DNA from 3 places in the Paenibacillus sp. KACC 21273 genome. Region 2 is predicted to be linked to each of the others. Evidence: riboswitches for the same ligand, from Rfam matches in the RefSeq annotation. Region 2 holds a riboswitch; each other region holds the start of a gene.
What was found. Region 2 has a riboswitch for cyclic di-AMP ahead of PQ460_RS23370 (resuscitation-promoting factor). Riboswitches for the same ligand answer to the same signal wherever they lie in the genome.
Positions count from the first base shown of each region.

Region 1: linked by a shared signal. The riboswitch ahead of kdpF (K(+)-transporting ATPase subunit F) and the one ahead of PQ460_RS23370 (resuscitation-promoting factor) in region 2 are both predicted to bind cyclic di-AMP.
Region 3: linked by a shared signal. The riboswitch ahead of PQ460_RS01040 (hypothetical protein) and the one ahead of PQ460_RS23370 (resuscitation-promoting factor) in region 2 are both predicted to bind cyclic di-AMP.

Region 1 covers NZ_CP117876.1:3,103,673-3,107,963, forward strand. Annotated here, with positions in the region: gene kdpB (potassium-transporting ATPase subunit KdpB) at 1-706, opposite strand, end outside; gene kdpA (potassium-transporting ATPase subunit KdpA) at 835-2,505, opposite strand; gene kdpF (K(+)-transporting ATPase subunit F) at 2,525-2,605, opposite strand; cyclic di-AMP (ydaO/yuaA leader) riboswitch at 2,854-3,035, opposite strand; cyclic di-AMP (ydaO/yuaA leader) riboswitch at 3,098-3,302, opposite strand; gene PQ460_RS13490 (SMI1/KNR4 family protein) at 3,854-4,291, opposite strand, start outside.
Region 2 covers NZ_CP117876.1:5,325,029-5,329,319, forward strand. Annotated here, with positions in the region: gene rsmA (16S rRNA (adenine(1518)-N(6)/adenine(1519)-N(6))-dimethyltransferase RsmA) at 1-433, opposite strand, end outside; gene rnmV (ribonuclease M5) at 435-983, opposite strand; gene PQ460_RS23370 (resuscitation-promoting factor) at 1,181-2,299, opposite strand; cyclic di-AMP (ydaO/yuaA leader) riboswitch at 2,623-2,846, opposite strand; gene PQ460_RS23375 (TatD family hydrolase) at 3,042-3,809, opposite strand; gene PQ460_RS23380 (HD domain-containing protein) at 3,857-4,291, opposite strand, start outside.
Region 3 covers NZ_CP117876.1:220,320-224,610, forward strand. Annotated here, with positions in the region: gene PQ460_RS01025 (SDR family oxidoreductase) at 1-249, opposite strand, end outside; gene PQ460_RS01030 (universal stress protein) at 488-1,138, opposite strand; gene PQ460_RS01035 (hypothetical protein) at 1,190-1,648, opposite strand; cyclic di-AMP (ydaO/yuaA leader) riboswitch at 2,060-2,236, shown strand; gene PQ460_RS01040 (hypothetical protein) at 2,358-2,753, shown strand; gene PQ460_RS01045 (oxidoreductase) at 2,835-3,572, shown strand; gene PQ460_RS01050 (hypothetical protein) at 3,618-3,938, shown strand; gene PQ460_RS01055 (hypothetical protein) at 3,962-4,291, shown strand, end outside.

The DNA of each region.
Region 1 (4,291 bases), 2.2 Mb from region 2:
AAGGAAGTGTTACTACAACCATCAAAAAGATAATTGTTAAGCTTATCAATACTGTGTTTAACGCAATTTCATTAGGTGTCTTCTGACGTTCTGCTCCTTCGACCAGACTAATCATTCGATCCATAAATGATTCACCTGGATCGCTTGTAATACGAACAATGATCTCATCACTAATTACCATCGTTCCACCCGTTACAGAACTAAAGTCTCCACCTGCTTCTTTAATGACTGGAGCAGATTCACCTGTAATCGCAGATTCATCGACGGAAGCAAGACCTTTAATTACTTCACCATCGCCGGGAATCATTTCACCCTGTACGACTTTGACAACATCACCTTTACGAAGCTGTGTAGACGATACAGCTACTACTTGCTCACCTTCGATTCGATTTGCAATAATTTCTTTTTGCGTATTTTTCATCGAGTCTGCTTGTGCTTTGCCTCGACCTTCTGCTAATGCTTCAGCAAAGTTCGCAAAAAGTATCGTGAATAACAAAATAATGGCTACTGCTATATTGAATCCTGTTGAAACCGATTCGCCAAAAGCATTCGGTACAAAAATGAGTAATAAACTGATAATTAAACCGACTTCAACTACAAACATTACTGGATTACGTGCCATCAGTTTAGGATTTAATTTGATCACAGATTGTTGTAACGCTTTGGAGATCAAGTCCCGGCTCATCATTGATGATTTACTTTTCATTACATTGTTCCTCCACTTAGCACTTATCTGTATAAATGCTATATATTCGAATTCTATCTATAACTCATTGTGTAACAATCATTTATTTTTCTCATTTTACATCATGAGATGAGTGTATCTTTTTCTTTTTACAACGTTAGCATTTCTGCAATCGGTCCAAGTACAACTGCCGGGAAAAACGTAAGCGCACCGACTAAAATAACAGAAATAATAAACATACCGCCGAACAATGCTTGATCTGTACGCAATGTTCCGCTTGTTTCTGGAACAGGTTTTTTCGCCATTAATGACCCTGCAACAGCTAACAACGTTACCATTGAGAAATAACGACTGATAAACATAACGACACCGGTCATAATATTCCAAAACGGTGTATTATCGCCTAATCCTTCAAATCCTGATCCGTTATTCGCAGCTGATGAAGTAAATTCATACAACGCTTGTGTTAATCCATGATAACCCGGATTAGAAATCGTATCGGATTGTGTCATCACAGCTATTGCTGTTGGCGCTAATACCAATAAAGGTTGAATAAGCAATGTGACTGCAATCAGCTTCATTTCTTTACCTTCAATTTTGCGACCGAGAAATTCAGGTGTTCGTCCAACCATTAGACCGGATAAGAACACAGCAATAATGGCATACATTAGAATATTTAATAACCCTACACCAGAACCGCCAAATACCGTATTAAGCATCATATTCCCAAGTGAAATCAATCCGCCAATAGGTGTCAACGTGTCATGCATGTTATTGACAGCACCTGTCTCTGAAGCGGTTGTGACGACAGAGTAGAATGAAGATTGTGCTTCACCTAACCGTACTTCTTTCCCTTCCATCGATCCAGACTGATGTTGAATACCTAATTGATTAATCAATGGATTCCCTTGAGATTCACTAACAAGAGATACACTAAGCATGACGACAAACATCATTACCATCGACACAAATAATACTCTACCTTGTTTGGAGTTGCCAACCATTTTACCATACGTAAATGGAAGTGACATCGGCACAAGTAACATCATTAACATCTGTAACATGTTACTGAATCCGCCCGGATTTTCAAAAGGATGAGCAGAGTTGGCTCCAAAATATCCGCCACCATTGTTACCTAATTCTTTGATCGCTAGAAATGATCCTATAGGGCCGGTACCAATCTGTTGCTCTGTTCCTTGTAACGTCTGCGCAGTGATTAAAGTATGCAATGTCTGCGGTACACCTAATCCTACAAATACAATTGCCATCACAAATGCTAATGGTAACAAGATTCGTGTGATTGCTCGTACGAGATCTGTAAAGAAATTACCGAGTGGCTTACCTGTGATTCCTCTAATAAATGCAATAGCGACTGCAATCCCTGTTGCCGGCGATACAAACATCATAAAGATGATCGCTGTCATCTGTGAAAATAAAGACAATCCGCTTTCTCCGCTATAATGCTGTAAATTGGTATTTGTAATAAAACTAATCGCTGTATTAAATGCCAGATCAGGACTCATATTGGTGATCCCTGCTGGATTCATTGGTAAAATATGTTGGAAACGAAAGATCATGTACGTAATCAGCAAGATCACTGAATTACTGATCAGAACTGCTCCTGCATACTGCTTCCATGTTTGATTTTCATTTTTGATACCGCCGAACCTGTAAATCCATTTTTCTATCGGATAAAACCAACGATCCAAGCGATTGGGTTTATTTTCAAAAGCATAAGCAATATAATGTCCGGTTGGCCGAGCAATAAGTATAGCGATGATAATAGTGACTGCAATTCCGATATATGAAAAGATACTCACGATGTTCTCCCCTGACCCATTAGAATTTTTCTGGATAAATCAATGCATAACATAGATAGATTGTTAATCCACCAATAATAATCCACAGCAGCCAAGTCATCGCTCATTCCTTCTTTCTCCGATAGCTACAGATGCCCATTGCAGCAACCCGCTCAACCCTAAAGTCATGATCACCATTAAACCAATCATCAGTATATCCATCATGTGTGTAAGACTCCCTGCATTCATTTTGTAAGTAATCATTTGCTAAAAAAGGCATAAAAAAAGAAGCCTGGAGAAAAGCAGAACTTTTCCCCAGGCCTCTACAAACACGCACACTTATCGTGTACCTGCCGAGTTGCTGGTTAGGAGTTCTCCCCTATACGCTTACGGAGTTAGCTGTCGGATTCGGGCTGGAAGATCGCCCGTTCCGGTAGATACCGGAATTCACCCCATGTTGTGTAGTAACTGACTCTTCGTATCAGTTATCTTCATCAACGGTTGGTTCCCCCGCTTTTCATATGCATATGAAAATTAAGCGTTGTGACATTGTTAACATATCAAAAAACACAGAGTCGTATTACACTGTGTCAGATCGGCACAAGCTTCACACTTCTCTCCTAATCCACGCTTACGAGGTTAGCTGTCGGATTCGGGCGGTGAGAGTCGCCCTACTGCATTGTCTGACTATACCATGGTTAAGTCAGTATGCAGATTCACCCCAACGATTCACATTCCGGCTCTCACACCGTTTTGTGAAATCGCAATTTGGTTCCCCCGTTTTTCGGTTAATACCGAAAACTCAGCGATCAACAAACATTGGAAACTTCATTTATATCAGTTGCTGAATCGTATTCATCAACTGCCTGCAATGAATAATACGCCTGTCCTTGTCAACTGTAAAGCTGAGAAAAGACGCAAAAAAAGCTGTGAATCATCACAGCTTTCATTTTCAGATAACTATTGAAAAGTTATCTATCTCAAGCTCCTATTTTCTCTCTTTTTCATCGTTTATCTACTTTTTTATTTTAGTTACATGATATTGATCATTGTTTTGCAGTAAATTCTGAAAACGATTATGTCATTTGTTACGCAATATCCTATCATTTTGTCTTGTTATGTCAACCTGTATAAATTTCATAAGCAAAATGGTACAACGTGCTGATATCTGAATCAATAGCATTATATTTTTCGTATAATCAAAATTGTCTTAACATATTCTATTGAATTTATACCTAATTAGAAAATTGATAGTCAACTACATTTTTATCATTTTAGGTAAAAAATAATAAAAAAACAAAAAAAGACTCTGTCGCTTTTGAGCTATACAGAGTCTTTGGGACTGATTAGATATGATTAAAGTATCGTATTAACGTATATGACTGTGCCAGATTTCTTCTTCTTCATCTGTCATTTCGCCTACAATTTTGTGGAATTTCACATATTGAGCGAACGAGTTTTTGAGTAATTGAAATTGAGCAAATGAACCGCTAAATTGCTCTAAAGACACCGATTTGGAGATCGTTTCAATATTGCTAATTTGACAGCCACTATTCAATTCCAATTGCTTCAGATTAGGTAGATCGGCAATCGCTGAAATATCGGAAATACGAGTATCATGAATCGTTAGCATTTCTAACTGTTCACATGCTTGTAGACAACTCATATCGGCAAAATAAGCATCTTCAATATGCAGTTTGCGCAAAGATAAAGACTGACTGATCTGTTGCCAGTCTTCCGCTGTCCATGCACCAGGCGAACACACTTTCAATTCCCGTAGTCCTGAAATAGAAGATAAAGCTTCTAC
Region 2 (4,291 bases):
CTTCCAACAGCTTCATAACGATCGGTGTCGTGACATAGTACGGTAAGTTAGCAACTACACTGACTTTTTCGACTTCACTAAAATCTTCGCGAAACAATTGATGCAAGTCGACTTTAAGCACATCATCATGACGTACTTTAGCATGTGGATAAGGTTCTAGCACTTCTTTCAAAATTGGAATTAAGCGACGGTCAATCTCAACCGCTGTCACTGCACCCGCTTCTTGTGCTAATCGTTCGGTCAATGCGCCTATCCCCGGTCCAATCTCTAAAGCTCCATTTTCAGGTGTTAACTCGGCAGCTTCTACAATTTTGTTCAAAATATTCGAATCGATCAAAAAGTTCTGACCCAGACTTTTTTTAAATGAAAATCCATACTTATTTATAATTTCTTTAGTGCGTTTGGGTGTCGCTATATCTAGTCTTTCATCCATATTATTGTTCTTCCTCCGCTTCCATTTGTGAAAGTGCTGCTGCAAATTCTTCACGGCTTATTCCAAAAATGCGCAAACGCTTATGGAACTGTTTTCCGTTGCCATACCCTATCCCTAACAAGTTGCCCATTTTCATTCTTCGCTCTGCTGCATCTGGCTGCATTACCAGTCCTGTCATGATCAAGTCTTCCCAATCGATCAAAATCTCTGCTTCTGGCATTTCCGAGTGTACACGTGCAAGTGCTTCACGAATCGCTTCAGGCGAAGCATTCTCAACACCGATATCACCTTTGAGCGTAGCTTCGCTTTCAGGAATAAAAGCATGTTTACAACCAGGTACTTTCTGCGCGACGATCTTACGTATCCGTTCACCAGCAAAATCAGGATCTGTTAATATGATCACACCGCGGCGTTCTTGAGCTAACTTCACCCGACGAATAACATGAGCTCCAATCGCTGAACCACCGGTTTCGATCGTATCCGCGTCTACAGCTCGTTTAATCGCTACTGTATCGTCTCTACCTTCCACCACAATCACTTCTTTAATCACGTTGATTGTACGCTTCCCTTCACTCTGTAAATAATGACCTCTATCTATTCACTATAAATTGATCTTAACAGAACAAAAAGAAGAGGAATATTCCTCTTCTTTTTGTTTTCCTTATTCACGCTCATGGTTAATATTATTTATATCATATAACAGATGACTGGGCTTAAGCAATGGCGTTATCCCAATCAACACCCTGACTAGGGTTTAACCGGACCAATTACATATACAGTGTAACCGGATTTACGTCCAAATGCTCTCGCTTGGCTCAAGCTGTCTATATATACGTCGATTTTATTACCGTTAATAGCACTACCGGTATCTTCAGCACGGCGGAAGCCAATGCCTTCAATGTATACCCACCATCCCATAGGAATGACACTCGTATCGACTGCAATCGTACGACCTTCTGTTACACGTGCTCCAGAAGCAGTCACTGTACCTAGACCAGGTTCTTGAGACGAATAAGCAGTAAGAGATACATTGTTCAGTACTTTCGCATAAGAAAAATCTACACCTGCTTTGGAAGTACTATTACTGGAACCTCCACTAGATGATGCAGCTGCAAGAAGCTTAGGCTCTTCTTTTTTGGTACCTATTGCTACAATCTTATCTTGCACTTTTGCGGTTGTTTTTTTATCAACCATACGTTTGGAGACGAATTCTCCATCTTCGTATACTTTCTCGATGTATTGAACCACTTTACCTGTTTGACCACTTTGTACTAACTTTGTTTTACCTTCAACCATAGAAGCATCGGTTTTTTTAACAGTTTGATAAGGAATCTTTACAACTTTTTTCGCTACAAACGATTTGGTGCGAACAATCTTGATATCCATATTGTCATGAACTGAAGATTCCATTGCTGGTGTAAGTTGATCTTGACCTGACAATGTTAATCCAGCTTGCTCCAATGTGTTACCAACTGTCTTAGAGGTGGTATAGATTTTCTTCGTGCCACCATCTGCCGTAATGTTTACTGCAACCGCATGGTTAATATAAACTTTATCGCCATCTTGAAGTGCGCCATTCATCGGCATTGACACTTTATCTTGTGGTGCCACTTTAATTTGATTTTCATCAAGCAGTTGAGAAAGCATCAATTTACGTGTTTCCACGGTTTGTGCTTTGCCGTCAATGACAACAGAAATATTTTTACCCGCTTGATTATAAAGTAGGGACAATAGCATCGCTGCAAGAGCGATAACCAATAATGCAGCCCACAATACATAGCGTAGATTTTGTTGCTTCCAACTCAGCGCATAAGACATGCTGGATGAGCGCGAACCATGGGTTTTTTCGAAAGGAGCAATTGCCACTTCTTCCGTCCTCCTTCATAGTCTCGCCGTCTAGCTGTGACGTAATTGTATATGACGCGACTATATAACAGAATTTTCACAGGCTGATCGTAAGCATAAGATTATCGAATCTGTGTGATAATCTTTCGTGATGTTCAAAAATGCCTGCGCCATGGTCAGTCTAAGGGACATACCTAATATCTGAAAGATCAAGCTTCAAATATCGTATCTCTATACCTTTTCCTTTTGCCCAAAACAAAAGAAGCCTCTGGAAAAGAGCAAGAGCAACTTTTCCTTGGCTCCCGACGTATTTGAATACAGTTCGGAAAACGTTAGAAAATACGAGGTTGCCTCTGCATCGCTTACGGGGTTAGCTGTCGGATTCGGACACATTGTATTGCTTGCCCTTTGAAGGCTCCTCCGCTCATGGCGCGAGTACCTCCAATTCACCCCATAGACCCTGTAAAAGGAATCATACATAATGACTTCGGTATTCTGATAATAATGGCTTGAAGACATATGTTGGTTCCCCCGTTTTCCTATGCAGGAAACTCAGCGAGACCGAATCATGGAATCTTGCGTGATAACAGCAAGATTAAATCACTGATGAAATAATATCCCGAACCCAACCCTCATGTAAAGCGACGAGCAAGCACGTTTTTCTGAATAAATGGTTAAAAAGTTGTCATATTCTTCGATTTTTTGATGATAATTTATTCATATATCCGTTTAACGATGTTTTTTGCGTGATTTACTCTGTTTTTCATCGAATGCCAAATCGTTCCAGTGCATTTTTAGTTGTAATTGTACTAATTTCTTCCAGTGATACCCCTTTTAGCGCCGCTGCCGCTTCTGCTACAAGTGTCACATAACCGGACTCATTTCGTTTTCCACGATAAGGATGTGGTGTCAAAAATGGGGAATCTGTTTCAAGTAAAAGACGGTCCATCGGAACCTTTTGTAACACCTCTTTAGGTTGCTTCGCATTTTTGAATGTAATCGGTCCTCCAAACGATAAATGGAAGCCCATATCAAGACACATTTTGGCTGTTTCCCAGCTACCTGAAAAAGAGTGCATCACTCCTCCGACTTCATGTGCATTTTCTTCACGTAAAATCTTTACAATATCTTCGTGTGCATCACGATTATGAATCACAATCGGCATATGAATGGAGCGTGCCAGACCAATTTGTTCACGTAATACTTTGTGTTGCACTTCTTTTGGAGAAGTATCCCAGTGATAATCAAGACCAATCTCACCGATAGCAACTACTTTCTCATGTTTGCATAACGATTCGATCCATTCGAGATCACCAGGTTGCATATGAATCGCATCTACAGGATGCCAACCTATCGCTGCATATATAAATTCGTAACTTTCTACCAATTCCATTGTGGTTGGAATCGTTTCGCGGTTGAAGCCAACATTGATCATACGTGTTACACCCTGTGCATAAGCACGTTCAATGACTTCTTTACGATCATCGGCAAATTCAATCGAATCCAAGTGAGTATGTGTATCAAATAACATATATTTTCCTCGCTCCTTCTCTGTTTTACACACTTTTTTCTTTTATTTTAGATTTCAAATTCCATTTGAGGTGGATTGATTTTATTTTCAAATATTGCTGCTACTTCTTCTGATAACTGATGAATGACTTTTTCCAATTTATCCTGCGGATAGTAGAGATGATATCGACCACGATGAATACCGCTGATTGAACGTACAATATCCGATACTTCTGAAATTTCTTGAATACGATTTTGACGATCTAATAGTAGAATTTGTTTTTCCTTTTTCGGATCGCCCGGACGAAATACATCATAAGGAAGATCAGTTGGAAAATCGATTTCCAGATCATATTGAGGATGCAATCCCACTCTAGCAAATTCATTTCGAATACTATCGATCGTTTCCAAATCAATTAAATCGGTCTCTACATATTTATACAGTCTACGTTGCATAAAGCGATGACACACATCTGCAAGAATTTCATCATCTTCTCGTGTCCA
Region 3 (4,291 bases), 250 kb from region 2:
ACCTGCATTGTTCACAATCCCTTTGACCGGACCGAAATGTTCTTCTGCTTCTGCAATCGCTTGATCCAGAGCAGGTCGATCTGTAATATCAATAATCGCTTTCATCACCTGACGACCAGCAAATGCTTTTAACCGATCTTCGCGACGAGAAAGTAACAATACATTATGTCCTTTAGCGATAAAAAGTTTGGCAGTAGCTTCTCCTATACTTGACGACGCGCCTGTAATCACAACAAATCCTGTTTTCATAATTCAATAAACTCCTTTATTGATATGAGATAGTGGAAGGGAACAACTTCACATTATCATGTCTAGGTAAGGAGCACAGTGAGAAAGATTATAGTTAACAACATTTTTGAATATAAATTTTTGATAATCAAAATATATTCCAATTGATACCCCTGATCGCATAGCAAATTACCTGCAACCCTTTGATAGATGAAGGGATTGCAGGCTAGTAATGAATATATGATTGACAGTCGCTATATTACACCGAATGAGGTTCCAATACCAATTCATCAATCAACTTGCCTTTAAATACTTTCAGATATTGATATTGCCCGTCGATACATAATTTGAGCAATCCATTATCGAAGTCTGTATGCATATCTTTGAAAAAGATACCTTCTGTAATGATCGGTCGACCATGCGTCTCATACGCAATTTCGTATCCGCGCGAAGTCTGAATCACGTCTACATCTACGCCTTGTTCATGGGTTTCTTCGAGATGGGCTTGCATACGCTGTACCGCTACAATATGTAGATCGATCGCTCCCAGCTTTTCCAGTAGGTCGTTTACGATCGAACCTTTTATAATTTCTTGCCAGCGAGTCTGAGCCGATTGTCCAATAATAAGTTGCGTAATATCGTGTTGTTGAGCGGTAGAAGTAATAATATCAGCCGCTTCTTGTCCGTTACTTTCTAAAAGCACAAAATGACCGCCAGCTTCTTCTGTTAATTTACGCCATAACGCTACATAGTTCTCTTGTTGTTGATCCATTTCATCGAGAGGTTGATCGATTACACTTAATACACAAAGTGGAGACTGAATAAGTTGAGATAAATGAATACCACGCCTGATCAATCGTTCTCCATTGGGTCCATAATACACACAGACCATAATCTTTTCAGAATTCAAGCTAGATACACTCCTTTATTGAGGTAGTTATGATCCATTAACCATAATTATTTAAAAGGAATAATACGCGATTGTATAATCTAACAAAAAAGCATGATTCACCAGTATATCAGAAGATGCCCATACATCGGGCGGATCTTGTAGTCGATTGCATAGATCAGTTAAAGCCTCTACCATCACCTGACTACGCACATCTCCCCAGCTAGCATGATGTTGATCGATATGAGATTGTGCTTGCTGTAACGAGCATTTTTTCAGCGTAGAGAATACCCGGCACCATTTCACCAAGTCTAAATGTTGAACCTGATCGGTAAACGAATATTCCGCCCAACCAGTAATCCCATGACTTGCTATTTTTAACAGCCCACAATGCAGATACCCATCCATATCAGGTAATGCGAGCAGATGATTATCATACTGGAACACTTCAATCGAATGAATATGATGTGTAGCCAGATCCACCGTGGATACAGTGTTGCTAGCAGGCGCTATCGGCGAAATTAAACTCATCTCAAATCTACACTCCTTCAAATAAAATCGCTATCTCTATACACAGTAAAACCAGATAAATCAGTAGCCGGCACACTTTTTTGATGTCAGATATTGTTAGCAATCATAGTACCGTTAAGGGTAGAAGTAAAATCAAATCTAAGCTTTTAATAGGCGTTATATGCTTGAAAATAACGATGTAATCGGATTCATTGGTCTCAATCACGTTCTAATGGCTATCATGCTCGCTGATACAACCGTTTATATAAATACTGCGCAAACAGCAGAAAAAGAAGGATGGAATGATGCAAATAAGAGCATACTGCTCAAAAGATAAAGGAATTGATTCAAATTCACTCTTTATGAAGATTCAGACTGCTTTACAAACGAAAAAGGCGGGCGTATGATTTCATTCAAGTTCATTACAGCTTAATGGCTGAAAGGCTAAATCTAGACCTTTCAGAAAGCGGGGGAACCATACGAATAGACAGGGTATTACAGATCTATTCAGGGGTGAATCAGAGACGACAGCTCAGGCTGATCTATCTGTAGGGAGACTCTTACTTCCGAATCCGTCAGCTAACCTCGTAAGCTGCAATAAGAGAGACGACAACAGTCATCTATGCCATATCAGGGGCTTTTTTTGCTCCTGTCTTAGAAGCTGATGAAGAGGTCCTCTTCTAACGGCTTTTTTTTGTTGTCTACAATGAGTGGAGGAGCGCGAACACGCATGGAGTACGAACAGGAATTTGTACTGGTATCGCCTGCTACAGTAGCAGGGGAGCAATTTATTCAATTACTCAAAGTTAAAAAAATACCGTTTGCTATTATAGTGAACAGTCAGGCAGATCAGCTTCGATTTGAAAAGATAGGCATTGAGCATATTCTAGTAATAGATACTCAGCGACAAGACTTATGGCGTATCCCGCAATTGAATATTGGCAAAATCTATTTATTTGAACGTAGTCTACCGTTATGTTGTCGTTATATCCAGATCTGTCGTGCATGGACATCTGATAAGCTATATGTCATTACAGAAGGCAGCCAATCACGCTTAATTTATCGTGGTTTGGGTGCAGATTATATTATTCATACCAATGGAAGTAGCGCTTCGTTTTTATTATAAAAAAAGACTGCTGATCCAACGATCATTTTATTTTGCAATTTGTCGGTGATATCTTGATAATAAAGAAGATAGAGAACCAAGATGATGCGCAGAATGGAGATGATCGTTGTGATCGGTAAAACAGCACTCGTCGCTGGAGCAACAGGTCTTGTGGGCAAAAAGTTGTTGCGTCAGTTATTAGATAGCACAGAATATACACGAGTGATTGCTCTTGTCCGTGAACCTGTGCAACAACTACAACATCTGAAGTTGCAACAGATCGTAGTGGATTATCATAGATTAGAAGATTATCGAGCAGAGATGAAAGCAGATGATGTTTTTTGCTGTCTCGGTACAACGATTAAGCAAGCAGGAACGCAAGCGCAGATGATCGAGATTGATGTATTGTATCCTGTGTCTGTCGCTATGGTGGCGTATAAACAAGGAGCCAAGCAGTTTATCGTGATTAGCTCGATGGGCGCTGATCCCAAATCCAGTATTTTCTATACACGTACCAAAGGAGATATGGAGCAACGGTTACAACAAGTTGGTTATTCTTCATTATCGATTGTTCGCCCCTCTTTATTGCTAGGCAAACGCAAAAATAGCCGCGCAGGAGAGCAATTCGGTGCTGTAGTCTCTCAAGCATTATCATTTCTAATGATAGGTCCTCTCCGCAAATATCGAGGTATCGAAGCAAGTGACGTTGCACGAGCGATGTATCGGATCGCTCAGACCTCCAAGTCAGGTACTCACATATATATGTCAGATCAATTGCAACGAATCGCAGACGAGTCCCAGAGTCGCTCTGCTTCGATAAGCAAATCAGCGAGATCGTAGTAGGTTATAGTTCAATTTTTAATTATAGAAATGGAGAATATCAATATGCCTCAGTTAGAACCAAAGCAAGCCGCTTCAATTATCGAAAAATGGATTGCTTTTTACGATATGGATAATGCCAAAGCATGGGATAAAGACGATTATCCTTTTATCCAATCTTCTTGCAAAGTGATGCGCAGTGCTATTCAAGCATTACGTGGAAAAGCACCTGCACCTAATGAACGTCGCAAAATCGTGACTGGACTTGAAGATTGGTTAGATGATTCATTTATGGACGATCCGAATGAATGGGAAAAAGAAAATAAAGCATTTGTGCAAGAAGCATTAGAAGCGATTCAATTTACGATTCAATTTCTACAAAAATAATGAATAACAGGTAGGAGTGCTCTATGCCAGACGGGTATATTCCACTGTGCAGTCGTGTAATTGGCGATTTTTATATTGCATTTGAACCGCACTCCCATAGTCTAAATATCTATATGCAAAGACCAGAACCAGCGCTCGAAGGGTCTACAGATAGTTCTACGATTATATCGGATGATCAATCTACCATTCCGCCTGCTTCGATGTTGTTGATCGGGTATCTCAAGGTCACATATTCACAAGCTGCTAAGCCTACCGAGTCAGAAGATGATCCTTCTGAAAAAGGGTGTGGGCTGGATGCGGTCTATATCAGTGATTTTCAAATTTATTTCAATTATCAAGATCTCAAATTAGCT